DNA from 2 places in the Enterobacter kobei genome. Region 1 is predicted to be linked to the other one. Evidence: riboswitches for the same ligand, from Rfam matches in the RefSeq annotation. Region 1 holds a riboswitch; the other holds the start of a gene.
The links. Region 1 has a riboswitch for thiamine pyrophosphate ahead of thiC (phosphomethylpyrimidine synthase ThiC). Riboswitches for the same ligand answer to the same signal wherever they lie in the genome.
Positions count from the first base shown of each region.

Region 1 (9,716 bases):
CTCAGCTCACCATGGTCGTCAAAACGCACTTTCACATGTTCGGGGGTTTTACTGTAGACGTTCAGTTCAATCAGCGACAGGTAATCACCCTGCCAGCGATACTCCGCGGTCGACGTATTGCCGTTATGCCACGGACTGAAAGCGGAGAGCAGATGCACTTCGCCGCCGGAATCTTTGCGCCATATCCTCACCGCACCCTGATTGTCAGCGTAGCCGCTGGCGGTAAACGGTGGCAGAGAGGTGTCGTGGCTGCAGGCAGACAGCAGAAGCACGCCTGCCAGCGCGAGCGTTCCACGCCGGAATGACAAAAGGGGCGTTGCCGCCCCTTCGCTAAAACTGTTCACTGCCACGCGTCTTACTTAACAGCGTCTTTCAGTGCTTTACCAGAAACAAATGCCGGCACGTTAGCTGCGGCGATTTTGATTTCTTTACCGGTCTGCGGGTTGCGGCCAGTACGCTCAGCGCGGTGGTTCACTTTGAAGGTACCGAAACCAACCAGTTGTACAGCATCGCCTTCTTTCAGAGACTCAGTAATAGCAGCCAGGGTAGATTCCAGAGCAGCTTTAGCCTGCACTTTAGACAGATCAGCCTTGTCCGCAATTACATCAATCAGTTGAGTCTTGTTCATAAGTTATCCTTTCAATGTGTTTATCGCTTGCTAAGCATCGAGTGCGACGAAAATGCCAAAAAAGCACTCTCCTGCATACACGCACCGATAGCCACTTTTTTTCGCCCCCCAAATGTAGACCAGACGGGGGGCAGAAGGGAAGAGTCGAGGTGCGACAAAACAGGCGTTAAATCACGTTTTGTTGTCTCATTGGTTAAAAATTATACCAATATTGCTCTCGCCCGACTCACGTAAGTCCGCACGCAGCCCTTTGATCAGCTCAATGTCACGTTCTTCACACTCTGCCAGCAGGCGGAAAATTTCCCACTGGATATCCCATTCCTGCTCAACCGCCGGGTTAGCTCGCAGCTCTTCGTCGGTCATTTCACGGCCTTCCTGGGTCATTTCGAGCATCGCAACGGTCGTAATGGATGCCTTACTGACTTCGATAGCATGCTCCAGGGTTTCGCCACTCAGACGGGAGTGGATCAGCTCACTTAATGCCACGCAGGCATCAATGGCCGGATAGACACCGTACAGATCAAAATCATCCGCGGCCGGGATCGCCTCTTCCAGCTTTTCCAGTTGGGAGTCGAAATTCACCTTTGCGTCTTTGACCGTCAGCGTTTCCCAGATCAAATCCAGAATGCGGCGGTAGATATGACCATCACCAAAGCCCGTCTGCTTACAGAACGCGGCATAGTTGGGATACATGCGCTCGCACAGGCAAGCCATAAAGGTGACGTGCTGCCAGCTTTCCAGCTTCTCAAGGCGCAGATGGATCGGGTTTTGTAACATGATGATGTCTCGAATCGAAAATTAGCCGCAGTTTACCTGAATCACGGCTGAATTTCCTGCCAACGAACAAAAGCCGGACGCGAGGAAGCGACGGCGTCCGCCCAGCGGGTTGGCTCCGGTAAACGGTAGCCCTTCATGCAGCGCTGAACCCACGCCAGTGCGCTGTCCATACTCACCCGGTGACCGGTCGCGATAAACAGCGGATTACAGCGCGCTTTGCTGCGCCAGACCCACGCCAGCTGCTCGCCTTTATGGATAAGCGGCGCCAGCGCACCCGGCTCGGGGGAAAGTGGTTCAAACGCGCCACACAGGCGTTTTTTGGCAACGCCAATGGTCGGCACATCCACCAGCAGCCCAAAATGGCTGGCCACGCCTAAACGGCGCGGATGTGAGATACCGTGTCCATCCACAAACAGCAGGTCAGGTTTTTGCGAGAGCTGCTCCCATGCTGCCAGCAGCGCGGGATACTCGCGAAAGGAGAGGAAACCCGGAATGTACGGCATAGTGGTGGCGATACGCGCCACCTTGTACTCAACCAGCTCCAGCGAAGGGTATTTCAGAACCACCATCGCCGCTCGCGTCACTTCACCACCCTGCTCGAATCCGACGTCCGCTCCGCCAATGTACTGCGGGGGATCCTTATCCAGGCGATCCTCGCGGATCACCGATGAAGCCAGTTCAATTTGCTGAGCGCGTAGCGACGCGAGATCCATAACCACTCCTTACTGGTGATACTGGGCAGAAAGCCGATGCACCGCCTCCACAAATACGCCTGCATGCTCTGGCGGAACATCCTGATGAATGCCGTGGCCGAGGTTAAAGACGTGGCCTTCCCCCTGGCCGAAACCAGAGAGTATAGTCGACACTTCTTCTTCAATGCGGGCTGGCGGTGCATAGAGCATGGACGGGTCCATATTGCCCTGCAGCGCCACTTTGTCGCCCACGCGACGGCGAGCATCAGCGATATCGGTCGTCCAGTCGAGACCCAATGCATCGCAGCCGGTCGCCGCCATCGCTTCCAGCCACTGACCGCCACCTTTGGTGAACAGCGTCACCGGCACGCGGCGGCCTTCGTTTTCACGCAGCAGGCCATCAACGATTTTGTGCATGTAATACAGGGAGAACTGCTGATAATCGCGCCCGGTCAGTACGCCACCCCAAGTATCGAAAATCATCACTGACTGCGCGCCCGCTTTAATCTGCGCGTTGAGATAGAGCGTGACGCTCTTCGCCAGCTTGTCCAGCAGCGCATGCAGAGCCATCGGCTCGGCGTACATCATTTTTTTGATCACGGTAAAAGCTTTGCTGCTGCCACCTTCAACCATGTAAGTTGCCAGCGTCCACGGGCTACCGGAGAAGCCAATCAGCGGCACTTCGCCTTTCAGCTCACGGCGAATGGTGCGCACGGCGTTCATCACATAGCCCAGTTCGCCTTCCGGATCGGGGATCGGCAGCTTATCCACGTCGGCTTTGCTTTTGATCGGGGAGGTAAAACGCGGGCCTTCGCCGGTTTCAAAGTACAGGCCAAGGCCCATTGCATCCGGAATGGTCAGAATGTCCGAAAAGAGAATGGCGGCATCCAGCGGGAAGCGGCGCAGCGGCTGGAGCGTCACTTCACACGCCAGCTCAGCGTTTTTGCACAGCGACATAAAATCACCTGCCTGCGCACGCGTGGCTTTGTACTCTGGCAGATAACGTCCTGCCTGGCGCATCATCCACACCGGGGTGACATCAACGGGCTGGCGCAGCAGCGCACGCAGATAACGATCGTTCTTCAGTTCGGTCATTTTTGCAGTTCCTTAAGCGTCATGGCCTCAGTGTAACACTACTCATACTCGGCCCGACACATCGCCACGGTATCTTCTATCAGCCGACGCGCCACGGTGCCGGGTGGCGGTAACAGAGGCAAATCGTCATAACGATACCAGTTCGCGTCCAGCAGCTCTTTCTGATCGATAACGATCTCACCGCTGTCGTATTCCGCCATAAACGCCGTCATCAGGGACATCGGGAATGGCCACGGCTGAGACGTTACGTAGCGCAGGTTTTTCACCTTGATCCCGCTCTCTTCCATCACTTCACGCGCTACCGCCTGCTCCAGCGTTTCACCCACTTCGACGAAACCGGCAAGAACGGTATAAATGCCGTTGCGATGGCGGGTATGCTGCGCCAGCAGGATAGTATCCTCACGGCGAATGGCGACGATAATGCAGGGTGCAATCTGCGGATAGTAACGTTCACGGCAGTGGCCGCAGAGCATTGCCCACTCGGTTTTGCTCGGGTGCATGGTATGGCCGCAGTAGCCGCAGTATTTATGCGAGCGGTAAAACTCCGCCAGCTGGACGCCGCGCCCCGCCAGCTGGAACAAGCCAACATCCTGATCCAGCACCTGACGAACCGATCCCATCTCCTGACGGCGAGGCTGTTGGATCAACCACACTGCATCCCCCTGCCATTCACCAATCTTCAGTGCTGGCTGGCCAACAAGATTGAACGCCTCTGCTGCGCCATAAGGGATCTCCCCGGCAGGAAGCCATAGTTTTTGTTCGTGACTGACGATCCACCAACCCAGATCTGATTTTTCAATAATACGATCCATATCTATTGCACTACCTTCGCTTCACTGACATGTTGTTAGCATTGTGGTTACATTTTGGATAAGCAGATTCAATTCTCAACCTTGCGGAGTCAACCATGTTAAACCAGCTAGAAAGCCTGACTGAGCGCGTTAGAGGAAGTAACAAACTGGTGGATCGCTGGCTACATGTACGCAAGCATCTACTCGTGGCTTATTACAATCTGGTCGGTATTAAGCCTGGCAAAGAATCGTTTATGCGGCTGAATGAAAAAGCGCTGGATGATTTTTGTCAGAGCCTGGTCGACTACCTGTCCGACGGACATTTCAATATTTATGAACGTATTATCCGCGAAATGGAAGGGACAACGCCGTATTTAGCGGCCAGTAAACTCTATCCGCTGCTGGAAGCCAACACCCAGCAGATCATGGATTACTACGATTCCACGCTCGAAAATGCCATCGATCACGACAATTATCTTGAGTTCCAGCAGGCGCTTTCCGATCTTGGCGAAGCGCTGGAAGAGCGATTCACGCTGGAAGACAGGCTGATCGCCCTCGTCCTGGATAACGGCCTGGATGTGAGTAACGAAGACAACATCGCGCGCCCTGCTTGAGTTCTTAATCGTTAACGAGTAATTTACAACCATTCGCCCCTCTGCGGAGGGGGATTTTTCTTGTCGGAGTGCCCAGCGCTTAAACGCGCGGGCTGAGACCGTTAATTCGGGATCCGCGGAACCTGATCAGGTTAATACCTGCGAAGGGAACAAGAGTCACACTGCTGTTGTATCGCCCCTGAGGCGATCTTCTCTTGCTTCATCCGTCGTCTGACAAGCCATGTCCTTCACTTCTGGAATGAGCTATGTCTACCACTAAACTGACCCGTCGCGAACAGCGCGAACACGCCCAACACTTCATCGATACCCTGGAAGGTACCGCTTTCCCGAACTCGAAGCGCATATACATCACCGGTTCACAGGCCGACATTCGCGTGCCGATGCGCGAAATCCAGCTTAGCCCGACGCTTATCGGCGGCAGCAAAGATAACCCGCAATATGAAGATAACGAAGCCGTCCCGGTGTATGACACCTCCGGCCCGTATGGCGATCCCTCTGTTGCCATCAATGTTCAGCGGGGTCTGGCAAAGCTGCGCCAGCCGTGGATTGACGCACGTAACGACTGTGAAGAACTCAACGAACAAAGCTCGTCGTACACCAAAGCGCGCCTGGCCGACGACGGTCTGGACGAATTGCGTTTCACCGGTCTGCTGACGCCAAAACGCGCCAGAGCGGGCAAACGCGTGACCCAGCTGCACTATGCGCGCCAGGGAATCGTCACGCCGGAGATGGAGTTCATCGCCATTCGTGAAAACATGGGCCGCGAGCGTATCCGTAGCGAAGTGCTGCGCCACCAGCATCCAGGTGAAGGGTTTGGCGCTCGCCTGCCGGAAAACATCACGCCGGAGTTTGTGCGTGACGAAGTGGCCGCTGGCCGCGCGATTATCCCTGCCAACATCAACCACCCGGAATCCGAACCGATGATTATCGGCCGCAATTTCCTGGTGAAGGTCAATGCCAATATCGGTAACTCTGCCGTCACTTCCTCCATCGAAGAGGAGGTAGAAAAGCTGGTCTGGTCAACGCGCTGGGGCGCGGACACGGTAATGGACCTCTCAACTGGCCGTTATATTCACGAAACCCGCGAGTGGATCCTGCGTAACAGCCCGGTCCCGATTGGTACCGTCCCGATTTATCAGGCGCTGGAGAAAGTGAACGGCATCGCCGAAAACCTCACCTGGGAAACCTTCCGCGACACGCTGCTGGAGCAGGCGGAACAGGGCGTGGACTACTTCACGATTCACGCTGGCGTGCTGCTGCGCTACGTGCCGATGACCGCAAAACGTCTGACCGGCATCGTCTCCCGCGGCGGATCCATCATGGCAAAATGGTGTCTGTCACATCATCAGGAAAACTTCCTCTACGAACACTTCCGCGAGATCTGCGAAATCTGCGCTGCCTATGACGTATCCCTGTCGCTGGGCGACGGCCTGCGTCCGGGCTCCATTCGCGATGCCAACGACGAAGCGCAGTTTGCCGAGCTGCACACGCTGGGCGAACTGACAAAAATTGCATGGGAGTATGACGTACAGGTAATGATTGAAGGCCCTGGACATGTGCCGATGCAGATGATCCGCCGCAATATGACCGAGGAGCTGGAGCACTGCCACGAAGCGCCGTTCTATACTCTGGGGCCCCTGACCACCGATATTGCACCGGGCTACGACCACTTCACCTCCGGGATTGGCGCAGCGATGATCGGCTGGTTCGGCTGCGCCATGCTCTGCTACGTCACGCCGAAAGAGCACCTGGGCCTGCCAAATAAAGAGGACGTGAAGCAAGGACTGATTACCTACAAAATTGCCGCTCATGCGGCGGATCTGGCGAAAGGCCACCCGGGGGCGCAAATCCGCGATAACGCCATGTCGAAGGCGCGCTTTGAATTCCGCTGGGAAGATCAGTTCAACCTGGCGCTGGACCCCTTCACCGCCCGCGCCTACCACGACGAAACCCTGCCACAGGAATCGGGCAAGGTGGCACACTTCTGCTCCATGTGCGGTCCAAAATTCTGCTCGATGAAAATCAGCCAGGAGGTACGCGACTACGCCGCCGCACAGACCATCGAAGTGGGTATGGCAGACATGTCAGAAACCTTCCGCGCGAAAGGCGGCGAGATCTACCTCAAAAAAGAGGAGGCCTAATGTACCAGCCTGATTTCCCCTCCGTGCCCTTCCGTTTAGGGCTCTATCCGGTGGTGGACAGCGTGGAGTGGATCCAACGCCTGCTGGAGGCAGGCGTTCGCACCCTCCAGCTGCGCATCAAGGATAAGCGCGATGAAGAAGTTGAGGCCGACGTTATCGCCGCCATCGCGCTGGGACGACGCTACCACGCTCGTCTGTTTATCAACGACTACTGGCGGCTGGCTATTAAGCACCAGGCGTACGGCGTCCATCTGGGTCAGGAAGATCTGGAAACTACCGATCTTAACGCTATTCGCAAAGCCGGGCTGCGGCTGGGGGTGTCGACACACGACGATATGGAAATTGACGTGGCACTGGCGGCGCGCCCCTCCTACATTGCCCTCGGCCACGTTTTTCCGACGCAAACCAAGCAGATGCCCTCCGCACCACAGGGTTTAACGCAGCTGGCGTTACACGTTAAGCGCCTGACCGATTACCCCACCGTTGCCATTGGCGGGATAAGCCTTGAACGCGCCCCTGCGGTACTGGAAACCGGCGTCGGCAGTATCGCCGTCGTCAGCGCGATTACCCAGGCGACGGACTGGCAGGCGGCCACGGCACGGCTTTTACAGCTGGCAGGAGCGGGCGATGAATGACCGCGATTTTATGCGCTACAGCCGTCAAATTCTGCTGGAGGATATCGCCATCGACGGGCAGCAAAAGCTGCTCGCCAGCAGGGTGTTGATTGTTGGTCTGGGTGGATTAGGCGCCCCCGCCGCGCTTTATCTGGCAGGCGCAGGTATCGGTACGCTGGTGCTGGCCGACGACGACGAGGTGCACCTCAGCAACCTGCAGCGACAAATCCTCTTCACGACAAAGGACATTAATCAACCCAAAGCGCAGATTACCCGCCAGAGGCTGAATCAGCTCAACCCGGACATCGAACTGATTGCACTCCAGACGCGGCTGAGCGATGACAATCTGCACCGTGAGGTCGCCCTGGCCGACGTGGTGCTGGACTGCACTGACAATATGGCGACGCGTCAGGCGATCAACGCCGCCTGCGTGATCAATAACACGCCGCTGATCACCGCCAGCGCGGTGGGGTTCGGCGGACAGATGATGGTCCTGACGCCCCCCTGGGCGCAGGGCTGCTATCGCTGCCTGTGGCCGGACGATGCCGAGCCCGCACGCAACTGCCGCACGGCAGGCATTCTTGGCCCGGTAGTCGGAGTGATGGGCACCCTTCAGGCGCTTGAGGCCATCAAGCTGCTCAGCGGCATGGAGACGGAACGTAATACGCTGCGGCTGTTCGACGCTCGTTCAGGCGGCTGGCGCCATCTGGCCTTAAACCGCGCCAGCCACTGCCCGGTATGCGGAGGCCGCGATGCGCATTCTGTTTAACGATGAGCCGATAAGCTGCGACGACGGGCTGACCATTGCCGCCCTGCTCGATAAGTTACGTCAGCTCAAGCCGGGAACGGCGCTGGCACTCAATCAACAGATCCTGCCGCGCGAGCAGTGGGAACATCAGCAGGTCAATGACGGCGACCAGATCCTGCTGTTTCAGGTTATCGCAGGGGGCTGAGATGCTACATATTGCCGATAAAATCTTTGATTCACATCTGTTTACCGGAACCGGAAAGTTCGCCTCTCCACAGCTGATGGTAGAGGCCATCCGTGAAAGTGGCAGCCAGCTGGTGACGCTGGCGATGAAACGCGTGGATCTGCGCCAGCACAACGATGCCATTCTTGCGCCTTTGCTGGAGGCAGGCGTTACGCTCTTGCCCAACACCTCCGGTGCAAAAACGGCGGAAGAAGCAATTTTCGCCGCACAGCTGGCACGTGAAGCGCTCGGTACCCGCTGGCTGAAGCTGGAAATTCATCCGGATGCCCGCTGGCTGCTGCCGGACCCGATTGAAACGCTGAAAGCAGCAGAAAAGCTTGTGCAGCAAGGGTTTACCGTCCTGCCTTACTGCGGGGCGGACCCTGTGCTATGTAAGCGTCTGGAAGAGGTCGGCTGTGCCGCCGTGATGCCGCTGGGTGCGCCAATTGGCTCTAATCAGGGTCTCGAAACTCGCGCGATGCTGGAGATCATCATTGAACAAGCCACCGTGCCGGTGGTGGTAGATGCGGGGATTGGCGTACCAAGCCATGCCGCGCAGGCGCTGGAGATGGGGGCCGACGCGGTACTGGTCAATACGGCGATTGCGGTGGCTGACGATCCGGTCATGATGGCGCGCGCGTTCCGCATGGCCGTAGAGGCCGGCTTGCTGGCAAGAGGATCCGGCCCTGGCTCGCGCAGTTTTCAGGCGCAGGCCACCAGCCCGCTGACCGGTTTTCTGGAGGCTCTCTCATGAGTACGTTTACCGAACGCTGGCGTCAGCTCAACTGGGACGATATCGCCCTGCGTATCAACAGCAAAACGGCGGCTGACGTGGAGCGTGCCCTGAATGCCCGTCATCTGACCCGTGAGGACCTGATGGCCCTGCTCTCTCCGGCGGCCAGCGCGTACCTTGAACCGATGGCGCAGCGCGCTCAGCGCCTTACCCGCCAGCGTTTTGGCAACACGGTAAGCTTCTACGTTCCACTTTATCTCTCGAACCTGTGCGCCAATGACTGCACCTATTGCGGTTTCTCCATGAGCAACCGCATCAAGCGGAAAACCCTTGATGAAGATGAGATCGCACGTGAGTGCGCCGCCATTCGTGAAATGGGGTTCGAACATCTTCTGCTGGTCACGGGCGAGCATCAGGGAAAAGTGGGAATGGACTATTTCCGTCAGCACCTTCCGGCGATACGTCGCGAGTTTGCGTCGTTGCAGATGGAGGTACAGCCCCTGTCGCAGGATGAGTACGCGGAGTTAAAATCGCTCGGGCTGGATGGGGTCATGGTTTACCAGGAAACCTACCACGAGGCAACGTACGCCCGGCACCACCTGAAGGGCAAGAAACAGGATTTCTTCTTCCGGCTGGAGACACCGGACAGGCTGGGCCGCG
Region 1 is NZ_CP017181.1:203,446-213,161, reverse strand. It holds gene BFV64_RS01030 (DUF1481 domain-containing protein) at 1-344, opposite strand, end outside; gene hupA (nucleoid-associated protein HU-alpha) at 356-628, opposite strand; gene BFV64_RS01020 (YjaG family protein) at 815-1,405, opposite strand; gene nfi (deoxyribonuclease V) at 1,447-2,118, opposite strand; gene hemE (uroporphyrinogen decarboxylase) at 2,128-3,192, opposite strand; gene nudC (NAD(+) diphosphatase) at 3,231-4,004, opposite strand; gene BFV64_RS01000 (Rsd/AlgQ family anti-sigma factor) at 4,100-4,597, shown strand; TPP riboswitch at 4,652-4,763, shown strand; gene thiC (phosphomethylpyrimidine synthase ThiC) at 4,843-6,738, shown strand; gene thiE (thiamine phosphate synthase) at 6,738-7,373, shown strand; gene BFV64_RS00985 (HesA/MoeB/ThiF family protein) at 7,366-8,121, shown strand; gene thiS (sulfur carrier protein ThiS) at 8,105-8,305, shown strand; gene thiG (thiazole synthase) at 8,307-9,077, shown strand; gene thiH (2-iminoacetate synthase ThiH) at 9,074-9,716, shown strand, end outside.

Region 2 (9,716 bases), 480 kb from region 1:
CCGTGCTGTTTGGCTCCGTCGGTGGCCCAAAATGGGAACACCTGCCGCCGGCTGAGCAGCCAGAGCGCGGCGCGCTGCTGCCGCTGCGTAAACACTTTAAGTTGTTCAGCAATCTGCGTCCGGCGAAGCTCTACCAGGGGCTGGAAGAATTCTGCCCGCTGCGCGCGGATATCGCGGCCAACGGTTTCGACATTCTCTGCGTACGCGAGCTGACCGGCGGAATTTACTTCGGTCAGCCAAAGGGCCGCGAAGGCAGCGGCCAGCATGAAAAAGCATTCGATACCGAGGTATATCACCGTTTCGAAATTGAACGTATCGCCCATATCGCCTTTGAGTCGGCGCGTAAACGCCGTCATAAAGTGACCTCCATTGATAAAGCAAACGTGCTGCAGTCGTCCATTTTGTGGCGTGAGATCGTCAGCGAAGTCGCGAAGCAGTATCCGGACGTTGAGCTGTCGCATATGTACATTGATAACGCGACCATGCAGCTGATTAAGGATCCCTCCCAGTTTGACGTGCTGCTCTGCTCTAACCTGTTCGGCGATATCCTGTCTGACGAGTGCGCGATGATCACCGGCTCCATGGGGATGTTGCCATCCGCCAGCCTGAATGAAGAAGGCTTCGGGCTGTACGAACCTGCCGGGGGCTCCGCACCGGATATCGCAGGCAAAAACATCGCCAACCCGATTGCACAGATCCTCTCCCTGGCTCTGCTGCTGCGCTACAGCCTTGATGCAGGTGATGCAGCAACCGCAATTGAAAACGCCATTAACCGGGCGTTAGAAGAAGGCGTCCGTACCGGTGATTTAGCACGCGGCACGGCAGCAGTCAGTACTGATGAAATGGGCGACATCATTGCCCGCTATGTCGCTGAAGGGGTGTAATCATGGCCAAAACCTTATATGAAAAGTTGTTTGATGCACACGTTGTCTACGAAGCACCAAACGAAACCCCACTGCTGTATATCGACCGTCATCTGGTACACGAAGTGACCTCCCCGCAGGCATTTGACGGCCTGCGTGCGCACAAGCGTCCCGTGCGTCAGCCGGGAAAAACCTTCGCGACGATGGATCATAACGTTTCCACTCAGACCAAAGACATCAATGCGTCGGGTGAGATGGCACGTATCCAGATGCAGGAACTGATCAAGAACTGCAACGAATTTGGCGTGGAGTTGTACGATCTGAACCACCCTTATCAGGGCATCGTCCACGTGATGGGGCCGGAGCAAGGGATTACCCTGCCGGGCATGACCATCGTCTGCGGTGACTCTCATACCGCAACGCACGGCGCGTTTGGCGCGCTGGCGTTTGGTATCGGTACGTCTGAAGTGGAACACGTTCTGGCGACGCAGACCCTGAAACAGGGCCGCGCCAAAACCATGAAGATTGAAGTGAAAGGTAAAGCCGCACCTGGGATAACGGCGAAAGACATCGTGCTGGCTATCATCGGCAAAACCGGCAGCGCAGGCGGTACCGGTCACGTAGTGGAATTTTGCGGCGACGCTATTCAGGCGCTGAGCATGGAAGGTCGTATGACCCTGTGCAACATGGCCATTGAGATGGGCGCCAAAGCAGGCCTGGTGGCGCCAGACGAAACGACCTTCAACTATGTGAAAGGTCGTCTGCACGCGCCAAAAGGCCAGGATTTTGACGATGCGGTCGCGTACTGGAAAACCCTGAAAACCGACGACGGGGCAACCTTTGACACCGTTGTCACGCTGCAGGCAGAAGAGATTGCGCCTCAGGTGACCTGGGGCACCAACCCGGGTCAGGTGATTTCCGTTAACGACAGCATTCCTGACCCGGCCTCATTTGCCGATCCGGTCGAGCGTGCCAGTGCGGAGAAAGCGCTGGCCTATATGGGACTGAAGCCCGGTGTGCCGTTGACCGACGTGACCATTGATAAAGTCTTCATTGGATCCTGTACCAACTCCCGTATCGAAGATTTACGTGCTGCTGCAGAGATTGCTAAAGGCCGCAAAGTTGCGCCGGGCGTGCAGGCGCTGGTGGTTCCCGGTTCCGGTCCGGTGAAGGCTCAGGCAGAAGCGGAAGGGCTGGATAAGATCTTTATCGAAGCAGGTTTTGAGTGGCGTTTGCCGGGATGCTCCATGTGTCTGGCTATGAACAACGACCGTCTGAATCCAGGCGAACGTTGTGCTTCCACCAGCAACCGTAACTTTGAAGGCCGTCAGGGCCGCGGTGGGCGTACCCATCTGGTCAGCCCGGCAATGGCCGCCGCTGCAGCCGTTACCGGCCATTTCGCCGACATTCGCAGCCTGAAATAAGGAGACAATCATGGCAGAGAAATTTACCCAACACACAGGCCGGGTTGTCCCCCTGGATGCCGCTAACGTCGATACTGACGCCATCATTCCTAAGCAGTTTTTGCAGAAAGTGACCCGCACCGGTTTTGGTGCACACCTGTTCAACGACTGGCGTTTCCTGGATGATAAAGGCGAAGTGCCTAATCCAGAATTTGTTCTGAACTTCCCGGAATACACAGGCGCGTCCATTCTGCTGGCGCGGGAAAACTTTGGCTGCGGTTCTTCGCGTGAACATGCTCCCTGGGCGCTCACCGATTACGGCTTTAAGGTGGTTATCGCCCCGAGCTTCGCGGATATCTTCTACGGTAACAGCTTCAACAACCAGCTGCTGCCCGTGACGCTGAGTGACGAACAGGTTGATGAGCTGTTTGCGCTGGTTAAGGCGAATCCGGGCATGGCGTTTGAAGTGGATTTGGAAGCGGAAGTGGTTAAAGCGGGTGAGAAGACCTACAGCTTCAGCATTGATGCATTCCGCCGTCACTGCATGCTGAACGGTCTGGACAGCATTGGTCTGACGCTCCAGCACGAAGACGCCATCTCAGCGTACGAGAAAAAACAGCCTGCGTTTATGGGCTAAAGGCAATGGCCCGCGAAAAGCGGGCCATTGATAAGGGTGCGTTGAGGCTCAACCACTCTGGAGAGGCGGGGAAACCTTCCCCGCCAATACCGCTAACGTTTTGCTTTGTAAGCCAACACTGCTGCCAGCTCTGTTTTCTCCTGTCTGAAATGCAATTCACATAGCGAATCACGCACCATCCAGGTGAAGATCAACAGCGTCGTACAGATCAGAAACAAACCTAACAGCAGAGTACGTTTTGGCATTCCAGCCTCCTTATTGCTTTTCGGCAATGAAGAGACTAACCTCGCAATGTGGGTTGTGAAGTTGGTCTCCCCATCAGTTTTATTGATGTGGGACTCTCCACTGTTTGCCTCTTGCGAAAGCCTGAGGCAAACAGCCTCAAGCACCCGCCACGCACTCTATGCGCCTTCCCTTCATCTGTCAGAAATTCGTTTCATTTCGTGAAGCCGCCTTCCAGAATCAAACATCCTTAACCCGGCATGTCAGCCCAAGCGTGATGACCGAAATCGCGGCAATCATCCAGTAAACCGAGGCATGTCCGTAGCTCTGCGCCAGCGCTCCCTGAATCACCCCCGCCAGAATGACGCCTGTCGAAATGCTGTTGGTGAAAAGCGTGGTCGCCGAGCCAGCGCGTCCCGGCATTAAGTCCTGGAACCAGAGCATGCCGATCCCGGCCACGATCCCGATGAATATGGCATTGAACAGCTGCAGCGCCAGCAGTGCTTCGCGCGAATGGAAGAAGATCAGCCCAAGATAGAACAACACCCCGGCGGCAACCGCAACCACCATCATTTTGCGTTTACCGAAGCGCTTTACGTAATATCCTGCAAGAATCATCGCCGGAATCTCCAGCCCGGCAGCCGTTCCCATTAAGATCCCAGCGAGCTTGTCCGGCAGACCGAGATCGCTGCTGATCCACAGTGGCATATCAATGATGTACATGGTATTGCAGGTCCACATCAGCGTGGAGGCGATAAACAGCATACGGACGTTTTTGTCCTGCCAGCCGCTCACTTGCGTAATCGGCTTATCCGTCGTCTGTTCGACGCGCGCCACAGACGGTAGCACGAAGGCAATCAGCGCCAGGCTGATGGCAAAAATGGCCGCGGCGATGGAGAACATGGCGGTAAAACCGTAGTTCAACGCCAGCATGAAGGCCAGCGGCGGGCCGATGACCCATGCCAGTGAAAGCTGAGCACGCATCACCGAGCTGAACATCACCACTTCCCGCGCGGAGTTATCCGCGTATTCTCGGGCCAGGGCGAAAAGCTGCGGCATGGCGGTATTCGCCAGCGATGCCAGCAGGACACCGCAGGTAATGAGCGTCAGGTAATGGCGATTGAACGCAAAGAGTAGCGCGTTGCCCACGGCCATGGCGCAGCAAAAGAGGATCAGCTTGCGGCGATCGCCCTGGCTGTCCGATCGTTTCGCCAGCGCGAGGCTGACCAGGATCCCGGCAATGGCGTTAACGGTGTAAAACAGGCCGACCCAAAACGGCTGCGCCCCCACCTCGCGGCTGAGGAACAGGCTCAACGTTGGCGCCTGCAACGCCCCCGCCACGCCCATCATAAAGGCTACCAGCATAAAAGCGGCATATACGCCATTCAGGCGGCGCCCCATCGTCATCAACCACAGCATACGCAAGTCCTTGTGAAAGCGAATCGAAATTGGGTGAAAGAATAAACGAAAAAAGCCAGCAAAAACATTTTGCTGGCGGGTGATAAACACCAATACTCAGTCACACATGATCGAGGCGAGTTAGCGGGAAGAAGTCGGTTTCGTAACGTCCCACTGCATCAGTTCTTCTAACATTTTCAGCCGCTGCTCTGCACACCGGCGGGCCAGCCAGGACGCTCCTTTTGTCGCTGAAAAGTACTGCTGATAAAACTGACGTGCGGTGGACCTCTTCATAATTTACCTCCTCACTTCATCGGGGAGAATTATTGGCCTAATATAGGGATAAATAAATTGCTGGTTTTTTGTCAGGAGTTCCCCTTTTATGCCTTCTGGTCGTCTGCAACAACAATTTATCCGCCTCTGGCAGTGCTGCGAGGGGCAATCGCAGGAGACCACGCTCAACGAGCTGGCTGACCTGCTCAACTGTTCGCGCCGTCATATGCGCACGCTGCTTAACACCATGCAGCAGCAGGGCTGGTTAAGCTGGGAAGCGGAGGCAGGACGCGGGAAGCGCTCACGTTTGACCTTTCTCTATACCGGTCTGGCGTTGCAGCAGCAGCGCGCGGAGGATCTGCTGGAGCAGGATCGCATCGACCAGCTGGTGCAGCTGGTGGGCGACAAAGCCGCCGTGCGCCAGATGCTGGTTTCACATCTTGGACGTAGCTTTCGTCAGGGCCGCCACATTCTGCGGGTGCTCTACTACCGTCCGATGAAAAATCTGTTACCCGGCACGGCGTTACGGCGTTCTGAAACCCACATGGCCCGGCAGATTTTCAGCGGCCTGACGCGGATAAATGAGGAAAATGGGGAACTGGAAGCGGATATCGCGCATCACTGGCAGCAACTTTCCCCGTGCCACTGGCGCTTCTTCTTACGCCCCGGCATCCACTTTCACCACGGTCGCGAGCTGGACATGCGCGACGTCATCGCCTCTCTGGAACGTGCCCGCAAGCTACCGCTTTATTCACACATTTCCCGCGTCCATTCCCCGACGGCATGGACGCTGGATATTGAGCTGTCGCAGCAGGACAAATGGCTTCCCTGGCTGCTGGGCTATGTGCCGTCGATGATTTTGCCCGCCGAGTGGGAGTCGCTGAACAATTTCGCCAGCCTGCCGATTGGCACCGGACCCTACTCCGTGTCCCGCAATAACAACAACCAGCTGAAAATTCTCGCGTTTGATGACTACTTTGGCTATCGGGCACTGATCGACGAAGTGAACGTCTGGGTATTACCGGATCTCAATGAAGATCTCAGCTGCGGGCTGACGCTGGAAGGCCCCACCACGGGAGAAAAAGCGGTGGAGAGTCGTCTGGAGGAGGGATGCTACTACCTGCTGTTTGATAGCCGCACCCACCGCGGGGCAAACCAGGCCGTTCGTCAGTGGGTCAGCCACGTGCTGTCCCCCTCCAATCTGATCTACCATGCGGAAGAGCAGTACCAGACATACTGGTTCCCGGCGTACGGCCTGCTTCCGCGCTGGCACCACGCCCGCCCGGCGCACTGCGACAGACCTGCCGGGCTGGAGTCCATCACCCTGACCTACTACCGCGAGCACGTGGAGCATCGTTTTATCGCCGGGATCATGGCCAGGCTGCTGGCAGCCGAAGGCGTGACGCTGGAGATCAGAGAAGTGGACTATGACGAATGGCACCGGGGGGAGATCGTCAGTGATATCTGGCTAAACAGCGCCAACTTCACCCTGCCGCTCGATTTCTCGCTCTTTTCTCATCTGTATGAGATCCCGCTGATCCAGCACTGTATCAACCGTGACTGGCAGCAGGACGCTGCCCAGTGGCGCGCTGGCGACATGAATCTTGCCGTTTGGTGTCAGCAATTGCTGGCTGAACAGGCGATTGTACCTCTGATACACCACTGGCTGATGATCCAGGGTCAACGCAGTATGCGCGGTCTGCGGATGAACACCCTGGGCTGGTTTGATTTCAAATCAGCCTGGTTTGCGCCGCCGGAGCCATAACGCTTTCGTAATATTCACCAAATCATTACAATAGCGCCGTTCTCAACGGGGTGCTGCATCACAGATGTGCGCTGAGATAATACCCGTCGAACCTGATCCGGATAACGCCGGCGAAGGGATTTGAGGCTGTCGCTCAAAATCCTTTGCCACTCAACCCTGAGGTGCAAAGTGTTAAAAAAAGTTCTTCCTCTGCTGGCGCTGTTTGCGCTGCCTGCGTTCGCGAAGCCCGTCCTGACGGTCTATACTTACGACTCGTTCTCTGCCGACTGGGGCCCTGGCCCGGTAGTCAAAAAAGCCTTTGAAGCTGACTGTAATTGCGAGCTGAAATTCGTGGCGCTGGAAGATGGCGTGTCGCTGCTTAACCGTCTGCGTATGGAAGGGAAAAACAGCAAAGCCGACGTGGTGCTCGGGCTGGATAACAACCTGCTGGAAGCCGCCACGCAAACCAAACTGTTTGCCAAAAGCGGCGTAGCGGCAGAGGCCGTCAACGTGCCGGGCGGCTGGAACAACGACACCTTTGTGCCGTTCGACTACGGCTACTTTGCTTTCGTCTATGACAAAAACAAGCTGAAAAATCCGCCGAAGAGCCTGAAGGAGCTGGTGGAGAGCGACCAGAAATGGCGCGTGATTTATGAAGATCCGCGTACCAGCACGCCAGGCCTGGGGCTGCTGCTTTGGATGCAGAAGGTCTACGGGGAGAGCGCGCCGCAAGCGTGGCAGAAGCTGGCCGCCAAAACCGTCACTGTGACCAAAGGCTGGAGTGAAGCGTATGGTCTGTTCCTGAAAGGCGAAAGCGATCTGGTGCTCAGCTACACCACCTCGCCGGCTTACCACATTATCGCCGAGAAGAAAGACAACTACGCCGCCGCGAATTTTGCCGAAGGGCATTATCTGCAGGTGGAGGTTGCCGCGCGTACCGCTGCCAGCAAACAGCCGGAACTCGCCGAGAAGTTCCTGAAATTTATGGTTTCTCCGGCGTTCCAGAATGCCATTCCTGCGGGCAACTGGATGTATCCCGTCACCCACGTTGCACTGCCAGCCGGTTTCGACCAGTTAACCAAACCACAAACGTCGCTGGAGTTTACGCCGCAGCAGGTGGCCGCGCAGCGAGCAGCATGGGTAAGTGAATGGCAACGCGCCGTCAGCCGTTAATTCCCGGCTGGTTACTTCCCGGACTGCTCGCCGCCATGCTGATGGTGGTAGTCAGTCTGGGAGCATTCCTTGCGTTGTGGTTCAACGCGCCGGAGAGCGATCTGCTCGCGCTCTGGCGCGATAGCTATCTCTGGCACGTCATTCGTTTCTCCTTCTGGCAGGCGTTTCTTTCTGCCCTGCTGTCAGCGCTCCCGGCTATTTTTCTTGCGCGGGCTCTGTATCGTCGGCATTTCCCCGGAAGAGTAGTCCTGCTGCGCCTGTGCGCCATGACGCTGATCCTGCCCGTGCTGGTCGCGGTATTTGGTATCCTGAGCGTTTACGGTCGACAGGGCTGGCTGGCGTTGCTGTTTGCCCGGTTTGGTCTGGAATGGACCTTCTCGCCATACGGCCTGCAGGGCATTCTGCTGGCGCACGTGTTTTTCAATATGCCGATGGCAACGCGCCTCTTTTTGCAGGCACTGGAGAATATTCCCGGCGAACAACGCCAGATTGCCGCTCAGCTTGGCATGCGTGGATGGTCGTTTTTCCGCTTTGTCGAATGGCCTTGGTTAAGACGTCAGATTGCCCCGGTTGCCGCGCTGATCTTTATGCTCTGCTTCGCCAGCTTCGCCACCGTGCTTTCTCTCGGCGGCGGGCCACAGGCGACCACCATTGAGCTGGCGATTTATCAGGCCTTAAGTTACGACTACGATCCGGGCCGCGCCGCGCTTCTGGCGATCGTGCAGATGGCGTGCTGTCTGGTGCTGGTGCTGCTGAGCCAGCGCCTGAGCAAAGCGATTCCCCCGGGCAGCAATAGCCTCTCGGGCTGGCGCGATCCGCAGGATAGCCTGCACAGCCGCGTCTCCGATTTTATCCTGATCGTGCTGGCACTCCTGCTTCTGTTGCCACCGCTGCTGGCCGTTATCGTTGATGGCCTGAACAGGAATGTGGTGTCAGTACTGCAACAGCCCGTGCTGTGGCAAGCGACGTGGACCTCGGTACGCATTGCGCTGGCAGCCGGAGCGCTATGCGTGATCCTGACCATGATGTTGCTCTGGAGCAGCCGCGAGCTCTACGCGCGTCATGCCCGTAAAGCCGGACAAGCGCTGGAGCTGACGGGCATGCTGATCCTGGCGATGCCGGGCATTGTGCTGGCGACCGGCTTCTTTCTGCTGTTCAACACCACCGTCGGCCTGCCGGAAAGTGCTGACGGCATCGTCATTTTTACCAATGCCTTAATGGCCATCCCCTACGCGCTGAAAGTACTGGAAAATCCTATGCGGGATGTCAACAGCCGCTACAGCGTCCTGTGTCAGTCCCTTGGGATAACCGGCTGGCGGCGGTTAAAGGTGGTGGAACTTCGCGCCCTGAAACGACCGCTCGCCCAGGCGCTGGCCTTCGCCTGCGTACTCTCCATCGGGGATTTTGGCGTGGTGGCCCTTTTCGGCAATGACGATTTCCGCACGCTGCCGTTCTGGCTTTATCAGCAGATTGGCTCCTACCGCAGCCAGGACGGGGCCGTCACGGCGCTGCTGCTGCTCCTGCTGTGCTTTGGACTCTTTACCGTTATCGAAAAACTTCCGGGGCGTGATGTTAAAACTGACTGATGTAACCTGGCTTTACCAGCATCTGCCGATGCGCTTCACGCTCTCCGTGCGTCAGGGAGAGATTATTGCGGTGCTTGGCCCAAGCGGTGCGGGAAAAAGCACGCTGCTCAATTTGGTTGCGGGGTTTCTGCAGCCGGCAAGCGGATCGATAGTCATTGAAAATCGGGACCATACCCATACGCCGCCTGCAAAACGTCCTGTCTCCATGCTGTTTCAGGAAAACAACCTGTTTACCCACCTGACGGTGCGGCAAAACATCGCGCTGGGGATGCATCCGGGACTCAAGCTGAACGTCCCCCAGCGCCAGAAGCTGGAGGTCATTGCCGCCCAGATGGGGATCGCGGAATTTCTCGACAGGCTGCCCGGCGAGCTTTCCGGCGGCCAGCGTCAGCGCGTGGCGCTTGCCCGTTGTCTGGT
Region 2 is NZ_CP017181.1:682,997-692,712, reverse strand. It holds gene leuB (3-isopropylmalate dehydrogenase) at 1-884, shown strand, start outside; gene leuC (3-isopropylmalate dehydratase large subunit) at 887-2,287, shown strand; gene leuD (3-isopropylmalate dehydratase small subunit) at 2,298-2,903, shown strand; gene BFV64_RS03285 (Hok/Gef family protein) at 2,996-3,148, opposite strand; gene BFV64_RS03280 (sugar efflux transporter) at 3,366-4,544, opposite strand; gene sgrT (glucose uptake inhibitor SgrT) at 4,665-4,817, opposite strand; gene sgrR (HTH-type transcriptional regulator SgrR) at 4,906-6,561, shown strand; TPP riboswitch at 6,598-6,698, shown strand; gene thiB (thiamine ABC transporter substrate binding subunit) at 6,730-7,713, shown strand; gene thiP (thiamine/thiamine pyrophosphate ABC transporter permease ThiP) at 7,689-9,299, shown strand; gene thiQ (thiamine ABC transporter ATP-binding protein ThiQ) at 9,283-9,716, shown strand, end outside.
Region 2: another riboswitch for thiamine pyrophosphate. It lies ahead of thiB (thiamine ABC transporter substrate binding subunit); the one in region 1 lies ahead of thiC (phosphomethylpyrimidine synthase ThiC).